3 regions of the Exiguobacterium sp. s6 genome follow, and region 1 is predicted to be linked to each of the others. Evidence: riboswitches for the same ligand, from Rfam matches in the RefSeq annotation. Region 1 holds a riboswitch; each other region holds the start of a gene.
The links. A riboswitch is a leader RNA that binds a small molecule or an ion and turns the genes downstream of it on or off. The one in region 1 is predicted to bind thiamine pyrophosphate.
Positions count from the first base shown of each region.

Region 2: another riboswitch for thiamine pyrophosphate. It lies ahead of KNP75_RS06225 (YkoF family thiamine/hydroxymethylpyrimidine-binding protein); the one in region 1 lies ahead of tenA (thiaminase II).
Region 3: another riboswitch for thiamine pyrophosphate. It lies ahead of thiT (energy-coupled thiamine transporter ThiT); the one in region 1 lies ahead of tenA (thiaminase II).

Region 1 is NZ_JACSLN010000001.1:62,464-73,190, reverse strand. Features, by position in the region: gene KNP75_RS00485 (OsmC family protein) at 1-57, opposite strand, end outside; gene KNP75_RS00480 (diguanylate cyclase domain-containing protein) at 103-1,668, opposite strand; gene KNP75_RS00475 (SDR family oxidoreductase) at 1,803-2,435, opposite strand; gene thiE (thiamine phosphate synthase) at 2,459-3,097, opposite strand; gene thiD (bifunctional hydroxymethylpyrimidine kinase/phosphomethylpyrimidine kinase) at 3,069-3,905, opposite strand; gene thiM (hydroxyethylthiazole kinase) at 3,905-4,693, opposite strand; gene tenA (thiaminase II) at 4,690-5,364, opposite strand; TPP riboswitch at 5,447-5,551, opposite strand; gene pelG (exopolysaccharide Pel transporter PelG) at 5,613-7,061, opposite strand; gene pelF (GT4 family glycosyltransferase PelF) at 7,042-8,460, opposite strand; gene KNP75_RS00440 (DUF2194 domain-containing protein) at 8,457-10,304, opposite strand; gene KNP75_RS00435 (tetratricopeptide repeat protein) at 10,286-10,727, opposite strand, start outside.
Region 2 is NZ_JACSLN010000001.1:1,204,389-1,215,115, reverse strand. Features, by position in the region: gene KNP75_RS06275 (ABC transporter permease) at 1-722, shown strand, start outside; gene KNP75_RS06270 (ABC transporter ATP-binding protein) at 719-1,366, shown strand; gene KNP75_RS06265 (hypothetical protein) at 1,409-1,837, opposite strand; gene KNP75_RS06260 (alpha/beta hydrolase) at 2,027-2,926, shown strand; gene KNP75_RS06255 (CPBP family intramembrane glutamic endopeptidase) at 2,883-3,581, opposite strand; gene KNP75_RS06250 (lytic transglycosylase domain-containing protein) at 3,660-4,352, shown strand; gene KNP75_RS06245 (DUF1643 domain-containing protein) at 4,387-4,974, shown strand; gene KNP75_RS06240 (energy-coupling factor transporter transmembrane component T family protein) at 4,990-5,724, opposite strand; gene KNP75_RS06235 (ABC transporter ATP-binding protein) at 5,721-7,052, opposite strand; gene KNP75_RS06230 (ECF transporter S component) at 7,045-7,620, opposite strand; gene KNP75_RS06225 (YkoF family thiamine/hydroxymethylpyrimidine-binding protein) at 7,613-8,206, opposite strand; TPP riboswitch at 8,286-8,386, opposite strand; gene KNP75_RS06220 (GTP-binding protein) at 8,449-9,642, opposite strand; gene KNP75_RS06215 (hypothetical protein) at 9,745-10,008, opposite strand; gene KNP75_RS06210 (SMP-30/gluconolactonase/LRE family protein) at 10,021-10,727, opposite strand, start outside.
Region 3 is NZ_JACSLN010000001.1:1,679,837-1,690,563, forward strand. Features, by position in the region: gene KNP75_RS08705 (DAK2 domain-containing protein) at 1-450, opposite strand, end outside; gene KNP75_RS08710 (Asp23/Gls24 family envelope stress response protein) at 473-835, opposite strand; gene rpmB (50S ribosomal protein L28) at 1,089-1,277, shown strand; gene KNP75_RS08720 (thiamine diphosphokinase) at 1,337-1,924, opposite strand; gene thiT (energy-coupled thiamine transporter ThiT) at 1,924-2,496, opposite strand; TPP riboswitch at 2,573-2,673, opposite strand; gene rpe (ribulose-phosphate 3-epimerase) at 2,693-3,349, opposite strand; gene rsgA (ribosome small subunit-dependent GTPase A) at 3,351-4,235, opposite strand; gene pknB (Stk1 family PASTA domain-containing Ser/Thr kinase) at 4,280-6,217, opposite strand; gene KNP75_RS08745 (Stp1/IreP family PP2C-type Ser/Thr phosphatase) at 6,223-6,957, opposite strand; gene rlmN (dual-specificity RNA methyltransferase RlmN) at 6,966-8,051, opposite strand; gene rsmB (16S rRNA (cytosine(967)-C(5))-methyltransferase RsmB) at 8,054-9,382, opposite strand; gene fmt (methionyl-tRNA formyltransferase) at 9,384-10,298, opposite strand; partial or broken gene def (peptide deformylase) at 10,338-10,727, opposite strand, start outside.

The DNA of each region.
Region 1 (10,727 bases):
CTTCACACTCGTCGCTTCCCCTTCGGCTCGCATCGTCACTAACGGTTTTTCAGTCATATTGTCTCCTCCTCTATCAAATTGCCATCTTCATTCTCGTTCCCGTTATTTCGGTCCATGTAACACTTCGTCATAAATCGCATAGTCGTTTTTACCGTGTTGCTTGATTTGATACATCGCCTGATCAGCTTTATGAATGAGCGTGTCCAAGTCCGCCCCTTGATCCGGTGCGACACTGACCCCGATGCTCGCTCGAATCGGAATCGTCTCCCGTCCGAGCCGGAACGGCCGCTCCGTCAGCAGCAACTGCAAGCGCTCGACGAACGCAACGATGTCATCTGCATCGACGTTCGGCACATAAATATAGAACTCATCCCCGCCGACGCGCGAGGCTAGTCCCGCTTCCGGCGTCGCCATCTCAAGCAACTCACCGAGATGAATGAGAAAATCATCGCCGACTTGGTGGCCGTACGTGTCGTTGATTCCTTTAAAGCCGTCGAGGTCGATGACGACAAGCGCGACCGTGTCCGCTTGCAGTAATGCCTGGTCGGCCTGCTCATAAAACGCCCGACGGTTCGCGAGTTTCGTGAGCGGGTCATGATAGGCGAAGAAGCGAATCGACTGTTCGGCTTCTTTGAACGAATGGACGTCTCGAATCAAAATCATGCCGTGTATTTTTTGATCGATATAGACGAAATCACCATCGATGACGACGTACCGTTCTTGTCCTGATTTTGTCTGAATCTTCGTCTCGAACTCGAGAAACTTTTTTTGCGCATGGAAATGTTGGTCGTAATGCGCACTCCATTCGTCCCGCTTTTTCTCGGGCAACAAATCGACAAAACGTTCATTGACGACACGGACCGTATGAAACAATGTGCGCGCGGCCGGATTCGCACTCTCAATCTGTCCCTGATCATCGACGAGCAGAATCGCCGACGGGTTCAAGTTATAGAGCGTGCCATACCGTTTGACGTAAGACGCTAGGAAATCAAGTCGATTCATCGCGACGACGAGCGCGACCGCCCAGACAAGTCCACCGTACATATACGCGTAAGGCGGCATGATTCCGCGGAGCTGGACGTATCCGAAGACGATGTCCCAGACAAGAACGGCGACGGCCGTCCAAATGAGCATGCGCAGCACCCGTTGATGCTCGAAGCGCTCGGACCGCTTAAGGGCATACATCAATAATAGGATCACAAGAAAATGAAACACGTTACCGACGGTCATCGTCGTCAAATAAGACGCGTTGAACTCAGGATAAATCCAGACACCGACTTGGTCGAACCGCTGACTGTTCAAGATGTTCTCTTGACGGATGAACGTCAACGCGACCGGCACGAGCGGCAAATAAATGGCATACGGATACATCCATTTCGGCAGTTTCGCCCCGACGCCCGTCACTTTGACGATGAAGTGGACGGAACACACAAAAATCAAAATTCCGGCGTTACCGAACCAATACGTCACGAAGGCCGGACTCGCTTCGATCGGGGACAAATGACGCCCGAACTCGGCCAAGAACAACATCGCGTAGCCAAATACGAACAGGCTGAGCAGTCGATGCTCGACTTGGCGCGGGTTGCGGAGCAATACGTCAAGGGCAAGGTGGCTCAATAAGAAAGCCGGAAGTAAATAAACGGCCATATAGAGAAATAGTGTGGTCACGGATAGACCCCTTTCTTCAAATAAATCCATCTCTTACTTTCTCTATCGGTCGAAGCGAATCCTTTCTCGAGTGCGCGGACACATCCATACAAAAAGCGAGCGGAACCAAGTCCGCTCGCAGTCGTCATCTCTTTTTATAACGTGTCTTCGATTGCCGTGTCACCTTTGACGAGGTCAATCGCTTGATTGTGGGCTGCGTCATGACCAATGAGATGTGCCAAGAAGGCCGCCACGTCTGCACGCGGAATCTCACCAGTCGATACGTCACCCGTCTTCACTTTGCCGGTACCGGCGTCATCTGTGAGAGCGCCCGGACGGACGATCGTATACGTAAGCCCGCTCTCCTCGAGCAGACGATCCGCATGGTGCTTCGCCACATAATATGGTTTCATCTCTTCCGGCCATGCCGAACGATCTTCTGCTTTCAAGGCGCTCACCATGACGAACTGTTTAACATTCCCGTTCTTGGCAGCCTCGATGCTTTTCGCCGCGCCGTCAAGGTCAATCAGGAGCGTCTTGTCGGCTCCGGTGCTACCACCTGAACCGGCTGCGAAGACGACCACGTCCATGCCAGACATTGCTTGTTCAAGTGACGAGACGTCACCTTCGAGGTCGCCTAGGACGGCCTGATAGCCTTTTGATGTGAAGTCATCGAGTTGCTCTTGTTTTCGAACCATCGCCGTGACTTGGTGTTTCCCTTCCTCGTGCAATCGTTCCACGAGCTGTTTTCCAATCTGTCCATTCGCGCCTATTACAAATACGTTCATCTGTCTTCCTCCTCGATTTGAATTCAGAGACAAGCGAAACGCCGTGTGGCTATGGCCACATCCGGTGCAGAAGCGATGGCTGAGATGACGGCGACGCCGTCCGCCCCGTCGTTCCGAATCATCGGGACATGTTCCGGTAAAATGCCGCCAATCCCCACGATTGGCAGCTCTCGATACATGTCTCGGACTTGGCGGATGAGTGTCGTCCCGTTCACTGCCCCGGCATCTTCTTTCGAAGTCGTCGGGTAAATTGGGCCAATGCCTACATAATTCGCATGCTCGATGGCTGCTGCCGCTTCTTCGAGCGTGTGGACCGAGACACCGAGCCACTTATCTGGACCAATCCGCTCCCGAACGATTGCGGTCTCGGCATCGTCTTGTCCGATATGCACGCCGTCCGCATCAATGCGCGCCGCCAGTTCGACATCGTCGTTGATGATGAACGGGACGTCGTACGAACGACAAAGTGCTTGCAGGGTCCTTGCCATCGCTTCTTTTTTATCCCCATACAGTGCCTCTTTACCTTTTTCACGAAATTGAAAACATGTCACGCCACATTGGAGTGCCGTTTCGACCGTCTGGAGCATGTCTTTCGTGTTCGGTGTCCCGCATACGAAGTAAAGCCGCAACTGTTCAGCGAGTGCCCGCCTTGATGGATTCAATCGTCACACCCTCCTCTCCATACGCCACATATGCCCAATGGTTCGTCGGTCCGTGTCCGGCGCCGATCTCGAGGCCATGGGTGATGGCGCTTTGAATGAACCGCTTCGCCGTCACCGCCGCCTCCATGATAGAACGACCTTTGGCAAGTTCCGCTGTAAGCGCCGCCGAAAATGTACAACCGGTACCGTGCGTATCGCTCGTCTGGATGCGCGGGGCCGAGAGAAGGAACACTTCCGACTCCATCATGATCAAGTCTTCGGCAGTTTCACCTTCGAGATGGCCGCCTTTTAAAATAACCGCGCGCACGCCGTACGCTAACATCCGCCGAGCCGCCTCGAGACGATCATTAAACGATCGAATCGTCAACCCGGTCAGCACTTCCGCTTCCGGCACGTTCGGCGTGACGACTGTCGCGAGTGGCAACAAGGAGGTCTTGAGCGCATCGACCGCCGTGTCCTGTAAAAGCGGGGCCCCTCCTTTCGCAATCATGACCGGGTCGACGACGAGTCGGTTGAAGACATGACGTTTCACCCCGGTAGCGACCGCCTCGATGCGCGCCGCATCAAATAACATCCCGGTCTTACATGCTGCGATCGAAAAGTCCGAACCGATTGCATCGAGTTGTTGTGTGATGAGTTCCGGCGACACTGCTTCGACCCCATGCACCCCACGAGTGTTTTGAGCGGTGACGGCCGTCAGAACGCTCGTCCCGAACACGCCGAGCTCTTGAAACGTCTTCAAATCAGCTTGGATTCCCGCTCCCCCGCCAGAGTCCGAACCCGCAATCGTCAATACTTGCGGCCGCATCATGACACCACCTCAATACGGTCGCTCGGCAACTCGACAGCTGTCATCTTGCCGAGTTCATTCAAGAAGTGAACGGGGAAGTCACCCGGTCCATCCGCCAAAGCGGTAGCCAGTTCGCCGCACCGGGCATATCCGGCGAGTGCTGTCGCCGTGGCCGTAACCGCATCCCGTTCGACCGCAAGGAACGCACCGACGACCGCACTGAGTAAGCAGCCGGTCCCTGTCGTCCGGGCCATTGCTGCGGTGCCGCCTTTGATTTCAATCGTCACATCCCCGTCGCTGACGACATCCGTCTCTCCGGTCACGGCAACGACACAGGTGTAGCGTCGTGCCGCCGCGCGTGCGATGTGATTCAAATCAACCCGCGTTTCCCCGGCGTCCACGCCGCGCGTCGTCGCGTCGAGACCAATCAATGTCGCAATTTCTCCGGCATTGCCTCGGATGACCGTCACGCGGACGTGTTGCAAAATGGATGTAGCGACGTCACGTCGAAACGCGGTCGCCCCTACACCGACCGGATCGAAGACGACCGGCCGGCTCGATTCATTCGCCGCCTGTCCGGCTCGAATCATCGTACGTTCCGTCGTCGCATCGAGTGTGCCGATATTGAGTACGAGCGCATCGCTCGCAGACGCCATGTCCGCGACTTCTTCGACGGCTGACGCCATCACCGGCGCAGCGCCGATGGCGAGCAACCCGTTCGCCGAAAAGTTAGCGACGACGATATTCGTAATGTTATGGATGAGTGGCCGTTCGGCTCTGACTTTGTCCCATAAGTCGCGCTTCATCGTGTCACCCCCGCCGGTAAATCCCACGACTCGAGCGTCCACGCCATTTCCCAAAACGCATGTTCATAATAACAACTCTTCAAGAACAGCTGTTGATACCGGACCCGTTCTTCCGCTGTCGCTTGTCCGGCGAGCACGTCGAGCCGTTCAAGCTGTTCCTCGACGAGATCGCGGAACCATTCCGAACCGTACGTCGCAATCCACGTCGCATAGATTGGATGATCGGGTGTCGCATCTTTTAATCGCTCCCCGATCTCATAATAGACCCAGTAGCACGGCAAAATCGAAGCGAGCACATCACCGAGCGTCGGACCGGCCTGTTGCATATGGAGCGCATAAGCGTAAGCCGTCGGGGCCGGCTCAAACGTCGCCCACTCCGCCTCCGTCACGTTGAGCAAGGTGAAAAATTCACGGTGCAACGCATGCTCTGCTTCGATGGTATGGAGCGCATGCGTCAAAAAGCGGCTCGCGACTTCCATGTTCGGGGCGAGGGTCGCGCCTTTCGCCTGTACTTTGGAGAACTGGTTCAAATAGTATGAATCTTGCATGACGTAATGCCTAAATTTCGCCTCGTCGAGTTCGCCTGTTCCGAGCTCGCGGACGAACGGATGGTCAAAGCTGGCTTGAAACAAGGCATCTGCCTCTTGTCGAAGATGTGCGGTGAATGTCATTCATGTCTCCTCCTTTGTAATCAAAAAAGACGCCGCCTCCCATAACGGAAGCGGCGTCGGATTTACACAAAGTGTACGAGAACAATCGGTTCGCCCACTTCCCTACGCTAGCGTGAACTAGATCAGGTTCAAAGGGTCTGGACCTCGTCCATCTCAGCCGCGTCACGCGACTCCCCTAGTGGTAAACATTATGAAATTCGGTCGTCTACGACCACATCATATCAGTCTTTTTCCATGTTGAAAACCCTTTATCGCGAGAAGCGACGGTTCAACAACGTCCCCATTTGGGAGAACCGTTCGGTACCGAGCTTGCGTCGATTCGAGGCCGCGAACACGTAATAATCGACTTTGCCCATGTAATAGATCAAACGCAGGCCGGCCAAGAAGAACGTGATTGTCGTGCTGACAGCAAAGCCAACGCCGTACCAATCGATGCCGCGCGGCAAGAGCAAGAGCGTGAACAACGCATTCAACGTGAAGAACGAGATATTGACGAACAATGCCCCGCGTCGATCCTCGAAATAGAGCAACAACAACGTCAAGATGAGAATCATCGCGTTCGCGAACGCCGCGAGCGTCGTCATCCGAAAGATTTGACCGATCTCATCCGGGACGCCGATCCAACTGACGAACACGCCTGCCATGAGGATGGCGAACAACGTCACGACGCCTTGGCTCCGCGCGAGTCGAATCAACTCATTTTTCAGCACCGACGTCATCGTCTGTTTCGCTTTCTCGATTTGATGGAGCGCCCCGCCGTAGTTAATCAATCCATAAAACGTACGGTAGCGCTCATAAAACCGGGTCTCGACGGCGACGACGAACAAGAGCTGCGTCGGGATGATCGTCAAGTACGACCAAAAGATGGCCGTGTCATAATACGGGTTGAACAAGAACGAGTCCGCGATGATGACGCGTCCTTCACCGAACCAGATGATGAAATTCGTGACCCAAATCCCGAGCACGTACAACACGCCGATGGCGAACAAGTCTGGATAGCGGTCGAAGTACTTGAAGTACGAGAACTCTTTCACCGCGTAGCGGAGTGGGAACGTCCGGAGCATCGCGAAGAACAACCCGAACAACGTCACAATCATCCCGACCGTGAAACCGAGCAATAGCTCGAGACTCGACGGGTTGACCATGAGGCGACTAATCGCGTAGACGCTCCCGACCGAGATGAGTCCGCCGAGCAAGAAGCTATAGGCCACCGCTTGATAATACTTGGCGGCACTCAAGAACAAGAACATGACCCAGATGACGTTAATCGTCATGAATAAAACGAACAACGTCAGTTTGTACAGAAAATCGAGCGGCGACAATAGCCAAAAGATACTGTACAGAATCGTCGCGGCGAGAATCGTCACTTTGAGCATCCCGGTGAAGACCGGGAAAATCTCATGCGCTTTCTTCTCATAAAACAAGTCCGCCACGTATCGGGTGACGACGAGCTGCTGAAAACTGAACAAGATTTGCGAGAAGATGAACGCGTACGAGACCGAGATCATGAAAAGCGTCCGTTCGGCGAGCGATAACGTCGGCATTTGGAACGCCAACCATTGAATCGTCCCGACGACCAAGATGACGATCAACCACGGTCCGGATGTGACGAGGCCCGAGAACGTGTACGCCTTCAACCTGGACGAATAGTAGTCTTCTTGGAACAACTTCTGCAGCTTAAACCCGATGCCCGCCATACTGTTCCCTCCTCGTTTCATAGATGGCTTTGTAGCGGTCCACGACTTGTTGGAGACGATAGTATTGACGGACCCGCTCCCGCCCGTTCTTACCGAAACGCATCCGCTCCTGCGGATAATCCATCATCCACTCGACCTTGTCCGCGACCGCTTCCGGATGAACCGGGGGCACGATAAATCCGGCTGGACCGAACGGGTCGTCTTCTCGGCCGTACAGGAGCTCGGAACAAGCCCCGACATCGGTCGCGACCCACGGGATGCCGGCTGCCATTCCTTCAAGAATCGCGAGCGGTTGACCTTCCGAGATACTCGTCAACAGAAGTAAATCAAACTTCGGCAAATAGGCTTGGACATCAACCTTTCCGACAAGCTCGACATAATCGTTCAGTCCGCTCTGTTCGATGAGCAGACGGCACTCTTCCGCATATTCTTCATCCTCATCGAGCGGACCCATAATCGTCAGTTTGAACAGACGATGCCGCTCCTGCAAAATCTTGGCGGCGTAAATCATCGTCTTCAAATCTTTGATTGGCACCAAGCGGACGATAGCACCGATTTGAAAGAGGTCGTGCTCCGGACGGTCGACCGTCGCCTGGATTTGTCGGTCGGCGATGCCATTGGCGATAATTTTCGTCTTCTCGCTCGGGGCGCCAATCCACTCCTGATATTCGCGGTTCCGCTCGAACAAGGTGATGATCTCATCGGCCGCGTTATAGGCCTCACGCGACAAATGGTGAAAGAAACGGACCCACCTCGGCTTATACGGCGCTGGAATCCAATACGACTGTAGAATCTCCTCTTCGCGTTCCCGCGAGTAGATGCCGTGCTCCGTCAAGATGAACGGAATCCCTTGCGTCTCTTTCATGTAGGACGCGACCACACCGGCATAACCCGTTGACACGGAATGAACGAGGTCGACTTTCGGGAGCGGTTGATGGAGCACCCGTAAAATCGGAGTGTACATACTCTGCCACATCCAGAAATAGTCGATGAACGAACCTCCGTTCATTTCCTCGGCGTAGGCCGCCTTGACATTTTTCCAAAAGAACTCGCTTGCGAAAAACGCCTGACTTGAAGGCACTTCTTTCCCAAGCAAACGAAGCGCTTGCCGGTTCGGACTTTTCAACATGAGCCAGTCCGATACGTTCTGTTCGTCCTCAGTGCCCCACTTCAATCGCCCTTTCGCTCGCTCGCCCACGTCGCTCAAATACAAGTGAGTAATCCCTGAAACGTTCGGCGGGAACACATATTTCATGTCTTCCGGACGCTTCTCTGTCGGTTGAATCGAAATGATTTCAAACGACACTTCGGGCATCGCTTCAATCAACGTCTGCGTCCAACTTGAGACGCCTCCGCTCACGTACGGATAACTCCCCTCTAATACGAGCCCGATTCTCATTGCGCTTCCCCCTTGATGGCGATTTCAGCGTTCGCCGATGTCAGTTTGACGAGGTAGAGCGGACGGTCGGCTTCCCACTGTTCGACCGTCCCGAAATCGAACTCTCCTGTCTCAAGTGACTGGCCTGGTTTGAGGCGAATCATGAAGTGGGACGGGTTGATGAGCCCTTCCCCGGCTAAATAGACGGTCGACTCATCAAACGTGACGTTCAAATCAGCTTGTTGGTATGTGACCATCTTTTCGGTCGCATAGTGTTGCGTATACGCCTCGAGGTGAGGATATTGATCTTTCACGTCATGGACGATTTTACGCAGACTCGCGAACATCGTATCCCAGTCCCGACCAAAGGCCCGGTCTGGGTCGATGACATCATCCGGGTGAATGAAGTGGGAAAACACACCGAAGTTGGCGATTGCATCGACCATTTGGAAAATCGATCCGCGCTCTTCCCCGTAATCGCTTGTCACACGCGGGAAATGGTACAAGTTCGGATGCGTCGCATCAAATTCGAACTCTTGGACGAAGTCCCCGCTCTCCGGCTCCCCCGTGTAGAGCGAAGCAATCGTTCGCAGTTCTGGCAACGCCTCGGCGATCGCATCGACCCCAGTCCGGTTGAGCGCGTTCGACGGCGGAACGTATGACTTGAGCGTTTCAGCCGGGAAATAGTTCGCAAACACGGACTCGGCTTGAAGCAATGACCGTTTCATCTCGTCTTTATCTTGCCACGGAATGTACCCGTACGTCGGGTCAATCGGTTCATCGGCCGTGACGAGCGACTGGTGGTTATAGCCATGGAGTCCGATTTCCCCACCGTGGGCGATCAATTTGCGACCGAAGTAGAGCATTGGGAACTCACCCCGTTTGATTAACTGTTCGTCGACGAGCTCCATCTCCTCTTCATATGTCCCAATCATGGCACCCGTGTAAATCAAGTCGTCGTCTTTCGCCAAATCGACCATATCTTCCCACCAATCCTCGGCGAAGAAATCTTTGACCGATTTATCGAGCGGGGTCGCGGACACGTCCTTCATTTTCCCGTCCATGACCGGTGCCGGGAAATCATCGATGTACATGAGTTTGATCGCTGCTTGTGCTGTGACGAACGCCGGCGGCATCGTGCCGAGCGTCTGCACGAACAGACCGCGGATCATCTTTTGGTTGGTGATTGTCGTGTTCCAATAAAGGACGTTCCCTTCGCCGACACCGTATTCCCAAAGGATCGGGAATCCTTCGGCCGACAACATGACGTTGGCCTCGTCTGCAATCGCAAAATCGACGACGCTATGGACAAATAAGTCGTCCGGTGGATTCAAGTCAACGTACCCAGGGAAAATCGTCTCTTCAAAATTTAGACCATACACGTCCGGTACGTACTCACCGATTTCTTCGATGCCGGTCAACGCGTTCCATGCCGGATCTTTAAACCGATTCGCAAAGACGAGGTTCCCGCCTTGTTCGACATAACGTTTCATTTCCACGAACGGCCATCTTGTCGTATCTTCACCAGTGAAAATGATGATGGTGTATGGAGATGGCGCAATCGACCCGACGGCGCCTGGGTTCACTTCGCGAACGTCAAGTTTCGCATACTGCAGACCGTACAGCAGGTTGTCTGCCGTTTCGACCGCCAAATCGCCTTCATCCCGGACGAGATAAACTTGAAGCTGATGCTCACCCGCTTTTGCCGAGGCATCACTCTTCAACTGGTCGATGTTCATCTGTTGCTCGGCGACGTTTGGCAACAACGTGTGTAGCGAGTGGATCCGTAAGTATTGAATCGCACCGACGACGACTAAAAATAAGACGATGAAGAGCGAGAATGAGATTACAGTTCGTTTTTCCATGATGTCGTGTCACTCCATTCTTCAAACAACAGTCGGTACTCATACGGTACGTCCTCCAGTGAGAATTGGGTCTGCATCATAAACATGACCGCCTTCACTTCGTTCCAACGTTCGCGCTCATAATAGTAATTGATCAGCATCAGATGAGCCTCGATGCGTTCCGGGAAATGATGGACGTACTCTTTTAAAATGTTCAATTGCTCTTTGGGGCGCTCTAACGTGAGATAAATCTCGTTCAAGTCCTCGTAAATCCAGGGCGAAGGCGGATAGAGCGTCTTCGCTTTCAATAATTCTTCCAGCCATGCGCCTCGCTTGTCCTTCAACATGACCTCGGTGATGAGTTCACTATGGATCATGCGTTTATAAATCGTCGCAAGCCGTCGAATCGTGTCTGGGTTACCTAAGTCGTACTCGCGTTTGGCG
Region 2 (10,727 bases), 1.1 Mb from region 1:
ACGCCACGCTATTCACGTTACCGCGGGATTCTGACATCGGGCCCGCCCTCGACCTCGCCGTCGGCGAAGTCCTCGTCGATCCAAGCTTTCTCGGGGACTTTAAACTCGGGGACACGATTCAAGATTTCACGACCGGCTACTCATTCACCATCGCGGGGACGACGGACGGACGTTACAGTCATGCACCCGTCATGTGGGCATCGATGGAGACGTGGGAGGCGTTCCAGGCAGACAGCGGACAACCCGAATACGTCTCGGCCTGGCTCGGGGAAACTGAGACGTCGCTCGCAACGCTCTCCAAACAAGACGTCGTCGAGGCCGTACCGGGCTATACAGCCGAACAAGGCACGTTCACGATGATGCGCGGCTTCTTGTTGTTCATCGGTGCGTTCATCTTGACCGCATTCTTTTATATGTTGACGCTCCAGAAACTGCCAGAACTCGGAATTTTGAAAGCGATCGGGATTCGCCCTCGTGTGATCGGCACGGCGCTCGTCACGCAAGTCATGGCAACGGTGCTCGTCGCGAGCCTGTCGGCAGCCGCCTTGACGGCCCTCGTCGCCTCGTTCGTCCCAACCGATATCCCATTCCGTTTCGATGCGGGACATGTGCTGCTCTACAGTGTGATCATGTTCGGGCTCTCACTCATCGGTACGTTGTTACCGCTTTGGAAACTGCGTCATCTTGACGCCGCCGACGCTTTAGGAGGGACATTACAATGAAATTGATGAACATCAGCCACGCCTATGACGGACAATCTGTGTTGCGTGGAATCGATTTGCAGGTCGATGCCGGGGAATGTATCGGCATCATCGGACCGAGCGGCAGCGGGAAAAGTACCTTGCTCCAAATTCTCGGACTATTGAAACGACCGGTCTCGGGACAGGTCGAGCTCGAAGGACGAGACTTGCTCGGCGCCACTGAAGAAGAGCGACGCCTCTTGAGACTGAACGAAATCGGATTTGTATTCCAGCAAGCACATCTCGTCCCTTACTTGACGGTCCGGGAACAACTCGAGCTCGTCCAGGCCGAGAGCGAGTCGAAACAAGATCCGATTCGGTTGCTCGACGCGCTCGGTTTGGGGCATCGTCTCGACCAGTTGCCAGGGCAACTGTCCGGAGGGGAACGTCAACGTGTCGCGGTCGCTCGGGCCTTGGTCAATCGCCCCCGACTTATATTGGCCGATGAGCCGACGGCGAGCCTCGATTATGAGAATGGCCGACGGGTGATGGAGTTGCTCGTTACTGAGGCACGGATGAGTGCGCGACGGGTCATCGTTATCACCCATGACGAACGGATGCTCGACGTTTGTGACCGGGTCCTCATGCTTCAAGACGGTCTGCTCCAACCGTCGCCCCGGCATTAAAACAGGGAAGACCGCGATTGAGGCGGCCTTCCCTGTTGTTTGTCAGATGACGTGCGCGTGAAGTGGCTCCTCAATCGATGCACTTACGAGTTTTCCTAAATGATGCGTCAACCAGGCGTTGAAACCGATGATGAGTGTCATGTTCCCATGCTCGTCGATTCCGGCCGAATCGACCCGGATTAGTCTTTCCTCGATATGTTGTGAGACGAGAGTGATGCGGGCGAGCGCTAGGACTGATTGGAAGACCTCGTCCGCCGATGACCCAATCGCTTGCGCCACGTCCGACACGGACAGTTCAATCGGTCGTGCCGGCTCAAGCACATAGCGGTCAATCAGCACATCGAGTACCATCGCATGCTGACGATGGCCGTTGACCGGGGCACGATAGAAGGTCACCCCTTCGGCGGTCTTGTAATCCACCTGCCCCGTCAAGCACGCTTGCAGCAACTGATCCATCACTTCTCGCCCCATCGCTTCGTATCCTCCCGCTTCACCTTGATGATTGTCTGGTTCCATCATAGCAAGACGATACTAATTAAACGAACGGGACAATCATCGGTAAGACCTCTGCTTAACGGCATGAACCCGCCGTCAAACCGACACTGCGCGTGAACTATCGTCACGTTTTCGGGTACAATAATGGAGAAAGGAGCGGTTCAGATGCAGAAGAAATGGAAAGTTGGACTTGCAACACTATTCACTGGCTACTATGCCATCAGTTATTATGCGTTCAAGCGCATGACGCGAGGCAAACGCAAGACGCCAGAGATGCTCTTGGCCCCGTACACGAAAGAAGATCAATCGTTTTATCATGACGTGCCGTTCGAGCACGTCTCGCTCCGTTCTCAGGATGGCTACCGGCTGTATGGACGCGTCTACCGCAATGAAGGGTCGACGAAATGGATCGTGTTCGTTCACGGCTATACCGCCTCCCACAGTTTCATGGCCCCGCATTTGGCGATGTTCCATCGCCTCGGGTACAACCTTCTCGCTGTCGACTTGAGATCGCACGGTGAGTCCGAGGGCGTATACGCCTCTTATGGTTATCACGAAAAGCATGACATCACCGATTGGGTCGACTGGTTGCGGGCCAATGAAGTGGTCACGGAAGTCGGGTTGCACGGTGTCTCGATGGGAGCTGCCTCGATTTTACAGGCCGGACCGTTAACCGACGTCGACTTCTTGATCGCCGAATGTCCGTTTGACGATATGAGACAGCTCATGCGCCATCAGTTGAACGTGTTGCATCGGTTGCCCGGGGACCTGCTCTTGCCAGGGATCAACTATTTCTTGTGGACGCGGGCCGGTTTCCGGATGCATCAAGTCCGGCCCAAACACGATCTCGCCGCGATTGACGCGCCCGTCTTGTTCATCCACGGGACGAAAGATGATTTCGTGCCGACGTGGATGTCGGTCGAGATGAACGCGCTCAACCGGCAAAACGAGTTAGCCCTCATCCATGGGGCCGAGCACACAAACTGTATCTTGAAAGATCAACCCGCCTATGAGGCGGCCGTCAGTCAGTTTCTGAATCGACGACGTGAATCGGCCCGGCGATAAGGTCGAGCAAGGCATGGACGACCATCACTGGCCATAATACACCCATCGCCAAGTACAAATAGCCGAGTCCCCAGCCGACGATCCCGGTGACCAGGACGCCCCTGACGCCTTGATAAGCGTGGGCCAACCCGAACAAGGCGCCGCCGATGAAGGCGAGTGTCAGGGACGAGACGTCAAGATAGAGACTGACGGTGTAGAGGAGCACACCACGGAAGATGAACTCCTCGGTCACACCTGCCGTCCACGAGACGGCGCTCCACGCCTTCGCCTCAATATCCGTCCGCGGCAAGAGCAACCGCTCGATTTCGAGCTCATAGTACGGACGTAACCGCCGCCGTAATCGAGACGAGGTTTTGACGAGTAAATAGAACGCCAGCAGCACGGAGATGAGGATGGTCGTGAAAAAGAAATACTTCCAAGCGGACATGTCCCCTTCGACCGGGGCGAATCCGAGACCGACCATGTCTGGCGGGACGTCGAACAAGAAGACGAGGGCGAGCAAAAGCAGGCTGAGCCCCCACGACGACTTGACTGTCTGTTCATAGACACGTCCACGACCGAGCGTTTCGATCATCGGCTTCATCAACCGGGCGTTGAACAATTGAACGATCAACAAATACATGAGAATGATGGTAAAGACGGCCTGTTCGAGCATCTATATCCACTCCTGTCCTTCCTGTTAGCTATATGCTACACTATTCGGGTATTGTCTAGAAAGCTAGGAGGCGGAATCTTGAAACGATTGATTTTGCGACTGACCGGTCTCATGCTTGTGATCGTGCTGTGCCTCGGCGCAATCGGCTGGTTTGGTCAACATGATAAAGTGAACAACGCCCTGTACCGGGCCTATTACGGGGACCATGGCGTCCCGTCCGTCCATCGCGATGTGTATGAGGATGCCGCGGCCACGTATGACGTCGATTGGCGCTTACTTGCCGCCGTCCATCGCGTCGAGACGATTTTCTCCCACAGTTCATCGATGCGTTCATCGGTCGGGGCGATCGGACCGTTCCAATTCATGCCGCGGACGTGGCTCGGCTGGCAATATGACACGGACGATCAAAAAGGCGATGTCCCTGAGGACGAAGTCGATTTGACGGATCTCGCGCTCATTGAACAGTACGGCGGTCTCGGACGCGATGGCAACAATGATGGCAAAGCCGACCCGCACAGTCTCGTCGACTCGGCCCATACGGCCGCTTACTATTTGAGCGAGCACGGCGGGACGAAGGCAGACACGACGGACTCGATTCGAAACGCCATCTTCGAGTACAACCGCAGTGAACAGTATGTCAATGATGTGATGTCGTTTTATGAGTCATATCAAACCGATGTGTCTTATTTACCGGATGACAAGGCGTCGGCAACCCAAAGTGTCGCGCGCTACACAATCCGCTACTTGGAATGGTTCGCAGGCTGGGTCTGACCCGGCACTATTTGATTAAAAGTGAGGAAACCTTATGAACACCCATATCGAGGAAGTGACGATTCGTGTCAAGTCGGTCTTCAATGAGGACAAGACGAAGCGCTACTTGCGTTCGTACGAATTCACAGATGTCGTCGACGGCGTCATCTGTGCCGTCATCATCTACTCGCCCCGGATGAGCGATGCTTTCTTGTCCGGTACGACAACGCAGCGGGCGTATATGCTCATGCGGAACCATCTCGATCAACCGATCCGTGAGATGCGCGTCATCAGCCTCGTCCCGACACTCGCCATCAATGACAATCTGCCGTACGTCGAATCGCAACTCGACGAAGTCAACTTTCATTACGTTGAGGAAACGCTCGACGAGGTCGAGGCGAGCGGAGGTATGATTATCGTCGGCTGGGGCTCTCCGGGACGCTTGATGCATCATGCCACCCCGTATAAGGCGCTCTTTGCCGATCATGAGGCGCATATGTTCTGTATCGGCACGACTTCCAAAGGCGAGCCGCAACAGATTCGTATGGCCAACGAAAACACCGTGCTCGAGGCGTTCAATAACGAATCGATCAAACCGAAATTTAGAATCGTAAAAGAAACGAAACAAGACGACTCCGAGTGAGTCGTCTTGTTTCGTTTATATGCCAATCCATACGCTCACTCCAAACAATAGGAGCAAAAGCGACGCCAACAGAAAGTCGTTCCTGGTGACGGGGACAACCTCGTACGTCGCTCGAGGTTCCCCCGTAAACCCACGTGCTTCCATCGAGAACGCGATTCGTTCCGCTTGGCGAATCGATCCAGCAAGAAGCGGAACGATTAATTTGGGGACGTGGCGGATGTGATCGAGTCTCGTCTCCAAACGTACGCCTCGTAGCGCATGCGTTTCATATAGTTGCATCAGTTCTTTTTTTAGAATCGGAAAGAAACGAAAACCGACGAAGACACTATATGCGATTTTTGGTGATAGCTTTCCTTGTTGCATCAAACTGTAGACGAACCGTTTCGGGTCCGTCGTCAGCGTGAACAGAAGCGACAAGGCTGTGAATGCCAACACACGTAAGGAGAGCGTCGCTGCTAGCATCACATTCTCATCGGTCACATCATTGCCAAACAGCTTGAACACGACATCTCCGCTTGATTGCTTTCCAAAGACGAGCGTCGTCCACAATGTCCCGAGCGCGGTCAATAAAAATGGGATCATGAACAACCCCCATCTTCTCCAGCTCACAGCAGAGAATAGCGTTTGAAGTGTAACTGTACCGAGAAAAACAGCAAGCGGAGTCCAAGGGTTATACATGAAGGCGAGACCGAACATGAGACATGCCACGGTCAGAAATTTAATCGTCGGGTTCATCTCATGAAATGTCATCGCGATTCCTCCATCAATAAGCCGTGGGTGCGTAGTAATTCTTTTTCATCCCAGAGTGAAGCGTCATATGGCCCACTCAAGTCGCCGTCACACATCAAATAATATGTGTTCGCAATCCGCGCGAAGCTGAGGTCGTGCGTCACAAACAAAATCGTCTGGCCGGATCGTATTCGTTCGACCATTAAGTCATAGAGCGCACGAAGCGATACCTCGTCTTGTCCGGCAGTCGGTTCATCAAACGCAATCAGTTGTTTATTAGACAGCATCATCACTCCGATGGCGAGCCTTCGTTTTTGACCGTGACTAAGGGAGAGTGGATGGTGGTCACGCACTGATTCGAGCCCGAGCCGCGTTAAGACGTCCTCAATCGGGCGATTATGGCCATATGCGAGTTCTCGGGTCACATCATTCGTAACGAATAGATGCGCCGGTGATTGCGGGACGAGGCCGACTTCACGATGTTTCCGGGCTAGGCTTCGCAGCCATGTCGACTTTCCGCTACCATTTCGACCGAGTACCGCAATGAGATCACCCTCAGCGACCTTTAACTCGCTCGCTGCTAATTGAAATGTTTTTCGTTTTAATTCCGGTATGTGAAATAACATTTTCTTTCCTTGTTCAACTTTAATTGGAGAGAACGCATAATCTGGTCGGACGATGAACGGTCCATCATAGTCGATGCGCCCACTCACGAGCTTTATTTGTCGGTCAAAAAAATCACCCCATATGTATGGCCGATGCTCGATGACGACAACGTTTACGGTCTGTGCGACGCCGTCGAGCCAACGAACGAAATGATGGGCGGTCTCAGGATCGAGGTGAGCGAGCGGCTCATCGAGGAGGAGCCACTCGGGGCGGCCAATCAAGGCACAAGCGACGGCAATTTGCTGCTTCTCACCCCCCGATAGGTCATGAATGGTACGGTGACGATAATCGGTCAAATGCAACGCCTCTAACATTGTGGTGACACGGGCCATCATCTCGTCTCTCGCGACGGCAAAGTTTTCGAGCGTGAAAATCAATTCTTCTTCGACCGTCTGCATGACGAACTGACTGTCCGGGTCCTGAAAGACCGTTCCGATGCGCCGGTTCACTTCGCCAGCTTCATACGTATCATAAGAGCGATCGAACAAGTGCAGTCTGCCCGTCACGATGCCATCACAATTGTCCGGATAGAGACGATTCATCAAAGCGAGCAATGTTGATTTTCCCGACCCACTTGCCCCTGTAATGACCGTTCTCCCTTTTGTTAGACGTAGTGTGATATCCGTCAAGACATCGCATTTCTTGTTCGGATAACGAAATGTCAGATGTTCTGCCTCAACCATGCATACGGTCCTGTCGCGCGAGGGCATACCCATCAAGCGCGCCCGTCCGAAGCAACAAGTCGCTCAAAATCTTACCGCCCAGACCAGCAATCAACATCCCGCTCGTTGCGCGTAGTGCGAACATCGTAGCCACATATGTCGGACTGAGGGCATTGAGCCCTCCCATGACGTACGTATACGCGAAACTTGTCACAGCAGCACTGAATCCGGCGAGCATGAGCACCCAAAGATCATAGCGTTTATAACCCGTCAAAGCGAACGCCGCTTCGGCGCCGATCCCTTGAACGATCCCAACTAAAATGATGCGCGGTCCGATGGCGTTGCCAATCATCATCTCAATCGTCGCCGCAAGCACTTCGGACAAGAATGCAGCCCCAGGCTTGCGAATGATATAAGCTGCGATAATCGAGACGATGAACCATATCCCAAAAATCCATTCGTAGGCGATTGGTCCAATCAGACCGGCCCACAAGTTACCAGCATGGACGAACGCCAAATAGACCACCGCGAACACGACCGATAAAATCGACAACAAGACGATTTCTTTTAACTTCCACGATTTAAGCATCCATGCGTCCCTCGTGTGACGGGCTGTTCACGCTGAACGTCACCGTCATGACGACGTGGCTTGTCTTCTGTCGGACGCGATCAAACGTCGCCTCATAGAAAGCGAACACCGGCTCGATGTCCCCATGTATGCCTGAGGCGTAATGCATCGAGTCATTGAAGACACCCCGCTCTTTCGCAAAAGCGATTTCTTCGTAGATGATGTCCATGTAGTTCTCATCACCGAGCGGATAGAGCGCGAACTGTGAAGAGACATATTGCGGACCGACGGGACCATTAAGCGGTTCGCTCGACACAACGAGCACTTCATCTCCGGCCGTATCCCCTGGACACCCGACCGAGAACGTCCCGCTCATCGACACATGTTCCCCTGTCTTCGTCGCGTGTGACAGCACGGTCTTAGCCACATCGAATACATGCTCACTTCGTCCACGGATGACCGTCGACACGTCATCGGTATGTCGCCAGACGTTTTGTAAATCCGTCTCCTTCAACGCCCCTTTGATGATGCTCACGAAATCAGTCGTCATCGGGCTCAGTGTAAAGCGGAACCCGACGATCGGGCTCGTTCCACATTGTTTGTTCATGTTCTATTCCCCCTTATTATGTGTACACAAAAAAGCCGCATCCATGAGAATGCGGCCACTCGTCCAATTTTAATCCATTAGAAAAAGTGCCACACTTCCTCACGCCGGTATTACCCGGATCGAGTCATAAGGGATTGGAGCCATGCTCACATCTCAGCCGAAGCACCCCTAGTGTAGTCCAATGTATGCGGTTGTTCATGCAAGAATCAGTATAGACGACCGCTTTCATTTTGTAAACGGTCTTATGAGAACGTGACGACCTCGTTCCCCGGAAGTGTGTCCCGGAGCGTCGACCAATCCAGCGCCATCTCCTCATCTGTCAGCAGACAGTGATCGAGCTCTTGTTCGATGATGGCTCGATCCATCCGCTGCCCAATCAAGACGAGCTCCGTCTGTCGGTCCCCGTACGGTTCGACATAGTCGGCGGCGAGTTCCGGTTCGGCCGCGAACATGTGACGGCGCTCTTCTTCCGGAAGCGTCGCGAGCCAGCGTCCGGCATGTTCGAGCGTCGAGGCGTAACCCGCTTGTGAAAACAGACAGGCGAGGTCGTTCCGTGAAGCGATCCATAAAAACCCTTTCGCACGGACGATTTCTTCCGGAAACGTCTCAATCCAGGCATGGAGACGCTCCGGGTGGAACGGCCGACGCCGACGGTAGACGAATGAGCTGATGCCATACTCTTCCGTCTCCGGCGTGTGCACATCTGTCTCAAGTTCTTGAATCCACCCGGCCGCATGCATCGCCTGTTCGAAATCGAACAAATTGACATCCAACAGCTCGGTCAATTCCACGTTCGCATGGACAGACGTCAACAGCTTCGCGGTTGGGTTGAGCGCCTTCAACAGTCCGGTCATCTCGCCGAGTTCGGTCTCGGTCACGCGATCCGCCTTGTTCAAGACGATGATATCGGCGAATTCGACTTGGTCGACGAGCAGGTCGACGACTTCGCGGACGTCCGTCGCCTCGATCGCCTGCTTGCGTTCATGGAGCGACTCGCCCGAGTTGAAATCTTTTAAGAACCGAAACGCATCGACGACGGTCACCATCGCATCAATATAGACTCGGCTCGTCAAATCGATGCCGAGGGCGTCATCGGCATATGTAAACGTTTGGGCGACCGGGATCGGCTCTGAGATACCGGACGACTCGATGATGATTCCGTCGAGGTCCCGGTCGTTCGCAAGCTCTGCTACCGCCTCGAGCAGGTCCTCACGGAGCGTGCAACAGATGCAGCCGTTCGATAGTTCGACCAACTTTTCGTCCGTCCTTGAAAAACCGCCCTGTTCAATCAATCGCTCATCGATATTCAACTCGCTCATGTCGTTGACGATGACGGCGTATTTCTTGCCCGTCCGATTGTTCAATATGTGGTTCAATAGTGTCGTCTTACCGCTTCCTAAATAACCGGACAGCACGGTGATCGGGATTCGTCTCATTCTACCCACTCCTAAATCGTAATGATTACTTTTTAGATAATGACGGGTCGGTGACGTCTTGTCAAGAAAAAAACACGCCCGTTTCCGGACGTGTTCTCCTGCCTATTCCTCTAACGCCTTGCGTTCGGCCTCTGAGCGTGGATAGGCGTTCGCCTGCCATTCGGCTCGATAAATCGAGTCGAGCTGGGTCAGACCGACCTCATCCGCGTCCTTGTCGGCATCCACACTCGGCGTCTCATCCCACCGCGGATTCAAATACGTATGATCGTCTTCCCGGTTTGCCTCCAACAGCTTTTGAATCCCGACCCGGGCGACCGCCGCGAGCGCCAAACCGATTCCCGCACGAACGAGCAATCGTTTTACCATCTTCGTACCTCCTTATCGACCAAACCGATAGAGCGGCATCCCTTTCACATCTGTATCAATTTTAAAGACCGACCCTGCGTCCGGATGGGCCTCGAGCGCCGCGTCATCCATTCCTTCGCGCGCCGTCGTGATCGCAAGTTGTTTCAAGTCATCACCGACGAAACAGCATGACGTGACGTTCGGGGCCGGCACGAGCACCTCGAGCACTTTTTCACCCGTCTTCGGGTTCCAGCGCGAGACGCGTCCGCCCGCGAAGTGGGCAATCCATAAAAAGCCGTCCTCATCGGATGTCATGCCGTCCGGGAATCCTTCCTCATCTTTGAAATCGATGACGACTTCCCCATCCCCGAGTGTTCCTGTTTTCAAGTCGAACGGGTATTTGCGGACCGTCTCGGTCGGTGTATCGATATGGTAGAATGTCGAGTGGTCCGGAGACCATGTCAGACCGTTCGACAGCGTCAGTTCACTGAGCATGACCTCGGTCGTGCCGTCACGGTTCAAGCGATAGAGCGTCGCCTCGTTCTCCTCGTCGTTGAGATGAAGCGTCCCGGCAAAGATTCGTCCGTACGGGTCGGCCTTTCCGTCGTTGAAGCGAAGATCCCCTTCCGGGTCATCGAGTTCGACGAGTTTATCGAGTCGCTTCGATCCCTCGTCCCATTCATAGATGCCGTCTTTCAAGCCGACGACGACGCCGTCTGTCACTTTCGGGACCGCAAACC
Region 3 (10,727 bases), 1.6 Mb from region 1:
CGACTCTGAAGCACGGAGCGCTTCGTCGGCCGCTTCACGAGCAACCGTCAAAATCGTTCCTTCAACCGGTTTCATAACCGCCTTGTATGCCGTGTCGACACCACGTTTCAATGCCTCGGCGAAATCGACTGTCGACACTTCGGTCTTTCCTTCGATCGCTTTACCGAAGCCACGGAACAATTGGCTTAAAATAACACCGGAGTTCCCGCGTGCCCCCATCAAGAGACCACGTGCAAACTTCGATGAGACGTCAGCGATATTTGCCGTGTTGAGTGCGGCCACTTCCTTCGCACCCGATGTCATCGTCAAATTCATGTTCGTCCCCGTGTCGCCATCCGGCACCGGGAAGACGTTAAGCGAATCTACATAATCCGCATTCTGGCTCAAGTTGGCTGCACCGTTCGCGACCATGTTCGCGAACACCAATCCATCTAAACGTTTTAAACCCACACCAAATCCTCCTTCGTTCTCGTCAGTCATTCGTCAGACGAACGCCTTGTACGAATATGTTTACCGACGAAACGTTTAATCCTAAAGTTTCACCGAGCGTGTATTTTACACGGCTTTGCACGTTATATGCGACTTCCGACACTTTCGTCCCGTAGCTCACAATGATGTGCATGTCGATATGTACGTCTTCTCCATCTTGACGTACGACCACGCCTCGGGCGTAGTTTTCACGCTTCAATAGTTCTGCAATCCCGTCTTTCAATTGAGCTTGAGACGCCATTCCCACAACGCCGAAACATTCCATCGCCGCACCGCCTGCTAGTGTTGCGACCACGTCGTTCGTGATGTCAATATTGCCATATGTTGTCTTCATTTCAATTGCCATATGGAGTAGCCTCCTTCATTCGGAATGATTCCTTCACTACATTCTACAATAAGTACCTAGTTATTAAAAGAACCTGCTCCATAAACTCGGTCAATTGTAGCCGTAACCCTCATTCATTATTAAAATCCTTTCCAGTAATGTCAAGTTTTTTTCTTGTCATCCTATGATTTTCTAGTTGCATCGTGAAAAAACCCGTGCTAATATAAACGAGTGTCTATTAGGACGAACCCACATAAAAAAGGAGGGGAAACGCATGGCACGTAAATGCTACGTAACAGGTAAATCACCTAAATCAGGTAACAACCGTTCGCACGCACTCAACAAGACAAAACGCACTTGGGGTGTAAACGTACAAAAAGTTCGTATTCTCGTTGACGGTAAACCTAAACGAGTTTGGGTTTCAGCTCGCGCTCTTAAATCAGGTCTCGTTGAACGCGTATAATTTTTATACACGAACGAAATAAATCCCAGCGGCATTCGCCGATGGGATTTTTTTTGTGTTCATTTTTTGATATACAGCACGAGCACCTTTCCTTCATGCACGATCAAATCCGCCGCCTCACCGGCCCACTCGTTCGAAATCGTGAGCGCCTCATGGCTGACGACATCGTGACGGTCGAGCGGATATTTGACGCCGCGGATTGACACGTTCGCCCGCTTCCACGGGATGAGCGACAAATAATGATCGGCTTGACGTGGGAGCTCGTGACGCCCAGCTCCAACAAGACGAACGGTTTGCCCGGCCGTGAACAAACGCATCTCTGGATATGCCTCGAGCAGCCCAATATTGCCGAGCGTCATGTCGAGGCGTCCACCGAGAGCGCCGTACACAAGCATCTCCGTCGCCCCGTGTCCACGGGCCGCCTCGAGCGCGATCTCGAGGTCGGTCACGTCTTTTTCAGATGGGTAACGGACGGCGTCAATCGGCACTTCGCCCGTGAAGGAATCGAAATCGCCGACGACGAGATCCGGGTTCAGCCCTTGGTTCAACAGTGTCTCGTACCCCCCGTCGACGCCGATGATGTAATCGACGTCACGCGGGAGTCCCGAGATTGGTTCCGGGCTGGCCGCCACAATCAACACCCGCATTAGCGGAGACCCCGGGTCGCGAGCGTGGCGAAACGTGGTGCCGAGACGAACAAGAGAACGAGGACGACGGCCGACACGAGGAAGGACGGCAACATATACGTCATATTATAAGCAAACGAATAGGCGACGACCGGCCCTTCCGCGTACTCGGCGAAGAAGACGATCCCTGATAAGACGTGGGCGCCGTAGCGAAGCAGTGAACCGAGGAGCGCCCCGAGCACCAAGTAGACGACGAGCGTCTTTTTCGCCTCGTCCTTGGCGGCCCGTTTCACTTGACCAGCGAACAGTCCGGCCATCCCGACGACACCGTAAGCGAACGTGTAGTCGAGCAGGAACTGGACCGGTGTGAAGATGTAAGCCCCGAACAGCAGTTGCAGCGTTCCGACGAGCGCTCCTGTCGCCAGTCCGCCTTTTAATCCATGGCGGTACGCCATCACAAAGATCGGCAACATCGCCAGGCTGATCGATCCGCCCTGCGGCATCCGGAACGGGATGAGCAAATCAAAGATCAAGCCGAGTGCGGCGAACAATGAGATTTCAATGAGCGCCTGTAGTTTTAAACGTTGTTTCATCTTATTCCCTCCTTATTATATGAGCGAACGACAAAAAGCAGCATGACGTAAACGCCATGCTGCTATCCAGTAGCAACGTGCATTTTCGCCACATCCCTACGTCCGTGTGAACGGAACAGGTTCAAAGGGTTAGCAAATGCCTCTCAGCCACAGAATGTGACACCCCTTGCGACAATATTTGTTGTTCTATCGACGATTATACACGAGAAGCGTGACGAATGCTATCGATTGCGTCTTTATAGCTCGGCTCGTTATAGATGGCTGAACCAGCCACGAGCACATCAGCGCCAGCGTCGATGCATAATTTCGCCGTCTCTGCGTTGACACCGCCGTCAATCTCGATTTCAAAGTCGAGACGACGCGCTTGGCGCATCTCGCTCAGCGCCGCGATTTTCGGGACGACCGATTCGATGAATGCCTGGCCCCCAAAACCAGGGTTCACCGTCATGAGGAGCACCATGTCGACGTCACCGAGCACGTGTTCAATCGATGACAGCGGCGTATGCGGATTCAAGACGACACCACACTTGGCGCCGGCCGCTTTGATTTGTTGCAACACGCGATGCAAATGATTCGTCGCTTCAACGTGAACCGTGACGATATCCGCCCCGGCCTTGATGAAATCTTCGACGAACCGTTCGGGCTGGTCGATCATCAAATGAACGTCTAACACCATGTCCGACTTCTTCCGTAAGCTCGCTAACACCGGTAGGCCGATTGAAATGTTCGGGACGAATTGACCGTCCATGACGTCAAAATGGATGTAATCCGCTCCGGCCTCTTGGACCGCCTTCACTTCTGCCTCTAAATTGGCGAAGTCCGCCGCTAAAATCGATGGTGCAATTTTAATCATGTCAGTACCTCCGTTGTCTATCGTTTAACTCTGCCATAAACGTAACATAATTCTCATAGCGGGTGGAAGCGATTTCTCCAGCTTCGACGGCCGCTTTGACGGCACAACCTGGTTCGTTCAAATGGGCACAACCGCGGAATTTACAGTCATCATGCCGCTCGACGAACTCAGGGAAACACCAGCGCATCTCTTCGACTTCGAGTTCTTCTGGGAACTCGAGGCTCGAGAAACCAGGCGTATCGGCCACGAGCCCGTCAGCGAGCGTGATCAGCGTGACGTGACGCGTCGTGTGCTTACCGCGCCCGAGTGATTTCGAGATTTTCCCGGTCGCAAGTTCAAGCTCAGGTGCGACCGCGTTCAAGAGCGAACTCTTGCCGACCCCGGTCTGTCCGGCGAATACACTCGTCTTCTCCTTAAACGACCCGCGGATTTTTTCGATTCCCGACCCGTCCTCGGTCGACGTCTCGATGACCTCATAGCCGATGGAACGATATAAAGCCGCTGCTTCGTGAATCGTTTTCCGTTCCGCCTCCGTCAACAAATCCATTTTCGTCAAAACGATAATCGGATGGACTTGCTTCGACTCGATCAAGACGAGGAAACGGTCGAGCAGATGGAACGAGAACGCCGGCTCTTTTACCGAGAATAACAAGAACGCTTGATCGATGTTGGCGATCGGCGGGCGGACGAGATGGTTCGACCGCTCGTCAACAGCCAATATATAACCGGTACCATCCCCTTGGTCTTGGATGTCGACATCGTCACCGACGACCGGCGAGATGTTCCGGTTGCGGAAATTGCCGCGGGCGCGACAACGGATCTCTTGTTTCTCTTCCGTCATGACGTCATAAAACCCGCCTTGTAATCGAATAATCGTACCTTTCATTCCATTCCCTCCTTAGAAAAAGAGGCGACGCGCACGCCACCTCTTCATTGTGAATCTTTTGCTTGTGCGTAAGTCACCGTATCCGTGCGAACGACTTCGCCGTCGACTTCAATCGTCGCGGTTCCGACTTCGTCCGGTGCGATGACGAGCGTATACGAGTAAGTCGTTGTCTCCGTTATCTTATCACGCAACACCTCGACTTCGCCACGGGCGTCGACCGTCCGAATGACGACTTCGAGTGCCTCGGCTTCTTCGCCTTCAGCGGGCGGCTCGATTTCGACGTTGACTTCCCGTTCAATCGAGACGTCCGTCGGTTCGACCCCTTGTGACACGATGACGGTCAGTTCCGTCCCCGGGTCGACTGCCGTACCGGCCGTCGGGAGTTGACGGATGATTTGATTCGCAGGAACGCTCGTTGAATACTCATCACGTTTGACGATTTTCAAGCTATTCTGTTCGGCATACGTTGTCGCTTCCTCGAACGTATAGCCCGCCAAGTTGGCGAGTTCGATTTTATTGCTGCCGGTCGAGACGACGAGCGTCACCGTCTCTTCAGATGGGACGACCTCGTTGCCTGGGGCGATCGATTGGGAGATGACATCCCCGCTATCGACCGTCTCGGATGCCTCCGACTGAATCTCGATATCCGTGAACTCAAGATCTTTGAGCGTCCGCTCGGCCGACGACTGGGACAGTCCTTCAACATCCGGCATCTCGACCGTCTCTTTTCCGGCCGAGACGACAATCGTCACGGTCGTCCCACGTTTCGGCTTCCGTCCGGCTTGCGGTGTCTGCGAGATGACGTCGCCAGCGGCGATGTTGTCACTTGCCCGTTCAGTTGCCTCGACGACAAAACCGGCCGTTTCGAGCTCGGTCGTCGCCTCGTCGCTCGTCATGCCGACGACGTCCGGCACGACGGCACGGGACATCTCGTCAGCGATGACGTAAGCCCCAATCCCGCCACCGATCAACAGGAGCGCAAGCAAGAGCCAAAGCCACCACTTCTTCTTCCGTTTCGGTTTGTCTTTCACGGGTTCACTTGCTGCGACCGGTTGCTCCGGCGCCTCTTTGACGTTTGGCTCATCCGGTACGACCGGCGCCATGACGAGCGTCTGATCAAACGCATCTTGCTCAGCATTCGACCGCTTCGGTTCATTCGCACGTTCTGAATCAAGTGACGTCATGCAATCCTTTTTGAACGCGGCGACCGAGGCATGACGTGCGCCCGGTGACTTCGCGAGCGCCTGCATAATACAGTTCTCGAGCGCTTGCGGGATGTTCGGGTTCAAATCCATCGGTCGAATCGGGTCGTCTTGCAGATGCTGCAACGCGACGGCGACCGGCGTCTCGCCGATGAACGGCACCCGGCCGGTCACGAGTTCATAGAGCACGGCGCCGAGCGAATAAATATCTGACTTCTCATCGGCGAACTTTCCGCGCGCTTGCTCCGGGGAAAAGTAGTGGACCGACCCGAGGACCGACATCGTATGGGTCAGCGTCGCGTTCGACATGGCCACCGCAATCCCAAAGTCCGTCACTTTGACGTTGCCGCTCTGATCAATCATCATGTTTTGCGGTTTGATGTCCCGATGAATGATTCGATTCGCATGGGCATGGTCGATCGCATCACAAATCTGTCCCATGATGCGAAGCGCCTCGTCGACAGATATGTACTCTTCTTGCAAATATTGTTTCAGCGTCATCCCGTCGACATGTTCCATGACGATGTAATAGATGTCGCGTTCGTCTCCGACGTCGTAAATGGCGACGATATTCGGATGGTTCAGACTCGTCGCCGCATGGGCTTCTCGTTCAAACCGGCGTATAAATTGTTCATTATGCGAGAATTCAGATCGCAACACCTTGATGGCGACGGTTCGGTTTAAAATCTCATCGTGAGCCCGGTAGACATTTGCCATGCCGCCGCTGCCGATTTGCTGTTCGATCCGATAACGATCGTTGATTCGTTCTCCACTTCGCATCGGATTCATCCTCTCTTTCTATCTGTGAACTGGACGAGGGCAACAGTGATGTTGTCACTCCCACCCAAACGGTTGGCTCGATCGATCAATTGATCCGCCTTGACGTCCGCCGAGACGGGACGTTCCAAGACTTGCTTAATCTCGTCATCGGTCAAATGCGTCGTCAAGCCGTCCGTACAGATTAAAATCGTGTCAAACTCGGGTTCGGCAAACACTTGCAGATCAGGTTCGACATGCTCTTTCGAGCCGATCGCACGGGTGATGATATTACGTTTCGGGTGGACGCGCATTTCTTCCTCGGTCAACTCCCCGAGCTGCTTCAACACGTTCACGTAGGAATGGTCTTCTGTCAACTGCTGAAGTTTATCGTCACGCAAGGCATACACACGACTATCCCCGACGTGGACGATGACGATCGTCTCGTCGTGCCAGCAGACACCGGCGATCGTCGTCCCCATCATGAGCAGGTTCGCTTGTTTCGAGAAGTCGAGCACTTGCTCATTGGCCAGTTCCACGTTGTGGCGAAACCAATTCTCCATCTCCATCGGTGAGGCCGGAAGCGTCGGGAAGGCACGACGAAACTGCTCGATGACGAGCTGACTCGCGACCTCCCCGGCTTCATGCCCTCCCATACCGTCGGCCACGAGTGCGATCCCGGCGTGCTCGTCCCCTAAAATCAAGACGGCATCCTCGTTTTGCGCTCTCACTTGCCCCCGGTCGGTTCGGTATGCTAATTCCATCTTCCTGATTACCTCGTTTCTTGTTCGCGCTCCTTCGCTCGAAGCTGCCCACAAGCCGCATCGATATCCGAACCTTGTTCGCGACGAATCGTCACGTTCACTTTTCGGTCTTTGAGCACTTTTTCAAAGGCAAAAATTTGTTTACGTGGTGTGCGGACGTAGTCGCGCTCGAGCACGTGGTTGACTGGAATCAAGTTGACGTGACATTTGACGCCTTTCAACAAGTCCGCCAACTGATGGGCGTGTTCTTCCGTATCGTTGACACCACCGAATAAACCGTATTCGAACGTGATGCGGCGACCACTCTTCTCTGTATAGTAGTTGACGGCTTCCATCAACTTATCCAAGTTGTAGGCACGGTTGATCGGCATGAGACGAGTCCGAATCTCTGTCGTCGGCGCGTGAAGCGAAATGGCGAAGTTGATGCGCATCCCTTCATCGGCGAACTTGTAAATCTTCGGTACGATCCCACTCGTCGACACCGTAATATGGCGTGAACCGATGTTCAAGCCGTCATCGTGGTTGACCGTGCGCAAGAAGCGCATCAATTCGTCGTAGTTATCGAACGGTTCGCCGATACCCATGACGACGATCGAGTCGACTCGCTCTCCGCTCGCGTCGAGCGCGCGTTGGACGTCGAGGACTTGCGCCGTGATTTCACCGGCTTCTAAGTTACGTTTCAAACCACCGAGTGTCGAGGCACAGAATGTGCAACCAATCCGGCAGCCGACTTGTGTCGTGACACAGACCGAGTTGCCGTACTCGTGACGCATGAGCACCGTCTCGATCGAATAACCGTCTTGAAGCTCGAACAAGAACTTGATCGTGCCGTCCTGTGATTCTTGACGGACGAGTTCTTTCAACGTCGTCAATTGGAACGCCGCGTCTAATTTCTCGCGGAGCGGTTTAGAGACGTTCGTCATATCGTCGAACGATGTCACACGCTTGACGTACATCCAGTCATATAACTGTTTCGCGCGGAACGATTTTTCTCCTGCTTCAATGAGCCACTGTTCGAGTTCTGAATACGTGAGGGAATAGAGTGACGGCTTGGCACCGACCAATGGATTTTTTTCAACTGCTTTTGGATTCATGTTTATACCTCTTTCTTGAATGCGGCGATATAGAAACCGTCCGTCCCGAACGTCGTCGGGAGTAATTTGAGTTCAGCGCGGTCCGATGACACCATCGGGCGCAATACTTGGGGAAGACGGTCTTGGAGTGTCTCATCCCACGTCAATCCGTTCGACAAAATGTAATCGGCCTGCTGCTCATTCTCAGACGGGTCGATCGTACATGTCGAGTACACTAGCGTACCACCTCGTTTGAGGAGTGGCAAGACGGCGTCGATGATTTCACGCTGGACTTTCGGCAGTCCGGCGAGAGCAGATTTGTCTTTTGTCCATTTGATATCGGGCTTGCGGCGGATGACGCCGAGTCCTGAACATGGGACATCGAGCAAAATCCGATCGAAGCTCTCCGGTTCAAACTTGTCACCGGCCTGACGGGCATCGAGGGCAAGTGCGGTCACTCCATCGATATGCAGACGCTTCGCTTGTCGTTCAATCAACTTCGCTTTATGCGGATGCAAGTCGAGCGCGACGAGCGTTCCGCCGTCCATGCGTTCGGCCGTATGCATCGCTTTCCCGCCCGGGGCGGCACAAGCGTCGAGCACGCGTTCTGTCTTCGCGGCTTGAAGCGCATCGGCGACGATCATCGAGCTCTCATCTTGAATCGACAACAAGCCCATGTCGATGAACGCCGTCGCGTGAACGTTTCCGGACTCGATGACGAGCCCGTCCGCTGACAGTTCCGACCGCGTGGCGACGACATCGACTTCAGCGAGCCGTTCAATCATCTCGTCAACGGTGACACGTTGGCGGTTGACCCGGACTGTGACCGGCGCCGGTTCGTTGTTCAATTTACACATCGCCTCGGTCGCTTCGACACCATACGTCTCCACCCATTCGGCGACGAGCCAATCAGGATGGCTATGTTCGATGGCAATCCGTTCAGCGTCTGGCAGCGTGCTCAAATCCGGGAACCCATCCCGGACGACGTTGCGCAAGACGCCATTGACGAACTTGCCGGTTCCCGAATGACCCCGTTTTTTCGCGATTTCAACCGCTTCATGCAACACGGCCCGATCCGGGATCTTGTCGAGATAAAACAGTTGATAGACGCTCATACGCAAGAGCGGCAAGACAAATTTGTCCAATTTTTTCGGGTTTTGGACCCGCTTCTCTAAAATATAATCGAGCGTCCGTTTCCGACCGAGCGTCCCGTAGACGAGCTCCGTGTAGAGGCCGACGTCTTTCGTCGCTAATTTTTTTTGTTTCAACAGGTCGTTGACCGCAATCGTCGAATAGGCGCCGCCTTGTTCGATTTTGATTAGCGTATCAAGCGCTGCAACTCGTACGTTCATATTATCCTCCTAGTCGATCGCCGACTTGTAACTTTTGGCCGGCCCCACGCATAAATGTGGCCCCGTCCATTCGTTTTTTACCAGATGGTTGCAAATCGATCACTTTGATAGCGACCGCGTCGCCTGTCGCGACGACAAACCCATCCTCTTCAAGCCGTACAATCGTTCCCGGTTCACCCGTCCCTGACGTCTTCGACCCGAAGAACAGTTTGACCCGTTCACCCGCAATCGTCGTATACGCCGTCGGGAACGGATTCATCCCTCTGATATGGTTATAAATGTCTGTGCCGGAACGGGTCCAGTCAATCTGTTCCCGCTCCCGGCTGATGTTCGGTGCGAACGTGACGTCACGCTCGTCCTGCGGCACGGCTTCAATCCAACCAGCAAGGAAAGCAGGAAGCGTCTTGATCAACAAGTCAGACCCTGCGACCGCGAGCTTGTCGAACAACGTACCGACCGTGTCCAATTCTTCGATTGGTACGACCGTGTTGGCAATCATATCGCCGGCATCGAGCTTATCGACCATGTACATGATCGTGACGCCCGTCTCTTTGTCTCCGTCGAGGATGGCTTGATGGATTGGAGCACCACCCCGATGTTTCGGCAAGAGCGAGGCATGGACGTTGATGGCTCCATGTTTCGGCGCTTCTAACAGTTCGGTCGGAACAATTTGACCGTACGCCGCCGTCACGATCAAATCCGGTTCAAGTGCCAAGATGTCCGCATAATCGGTGCGCACCTTTTCAGGCTGTAACACCGGGATGTTGTGACGCAGGGCACACTCTTTCACCGGCGTCGGTTTCAGTTCGCGTTTTCGTCCGACCGGCTTGTCCGGTTGCGAGACGACACCTACGACATTGTATCCTTCTTCGAGCAAGCGCTCAAGTACGGATACGGCAAACGTCGGAGTGCCCATGAAGACGATGCGTTGATCCGTCCCTTTTTCCGGCACGGCGAGTTTGTCCGTGAACAACACCCCGTCGAGATGATCGATCTCATGTTGAATCGCCCGGGCGAAGAAGCCGCTCGCCTTCACTTGTTGGTAGCGGCCCTTCAAATCCTGCGTCTTGACGACGATCGTCTCATGCCGTTCGACGAATCCGAACTCTCCCGGGATGCTCAAGCACCCTTCAAGGCCGACCTCGCTTCCCGACGTCTCGATGATCTCTGGATTGATCAACACGAGCGGTCCCGTCTCATCATCCGTATGGACGACGGCGAGCCGTTGATTCAAGTTGACCTGCGGGGCGGCCACGCCGACGCCGTCATATTCGTACATCGTGTCGAACAGTCGGTCGACCGTCTGACGCAACTTTTTATCAAATTTCGTCACCGGATCACACGT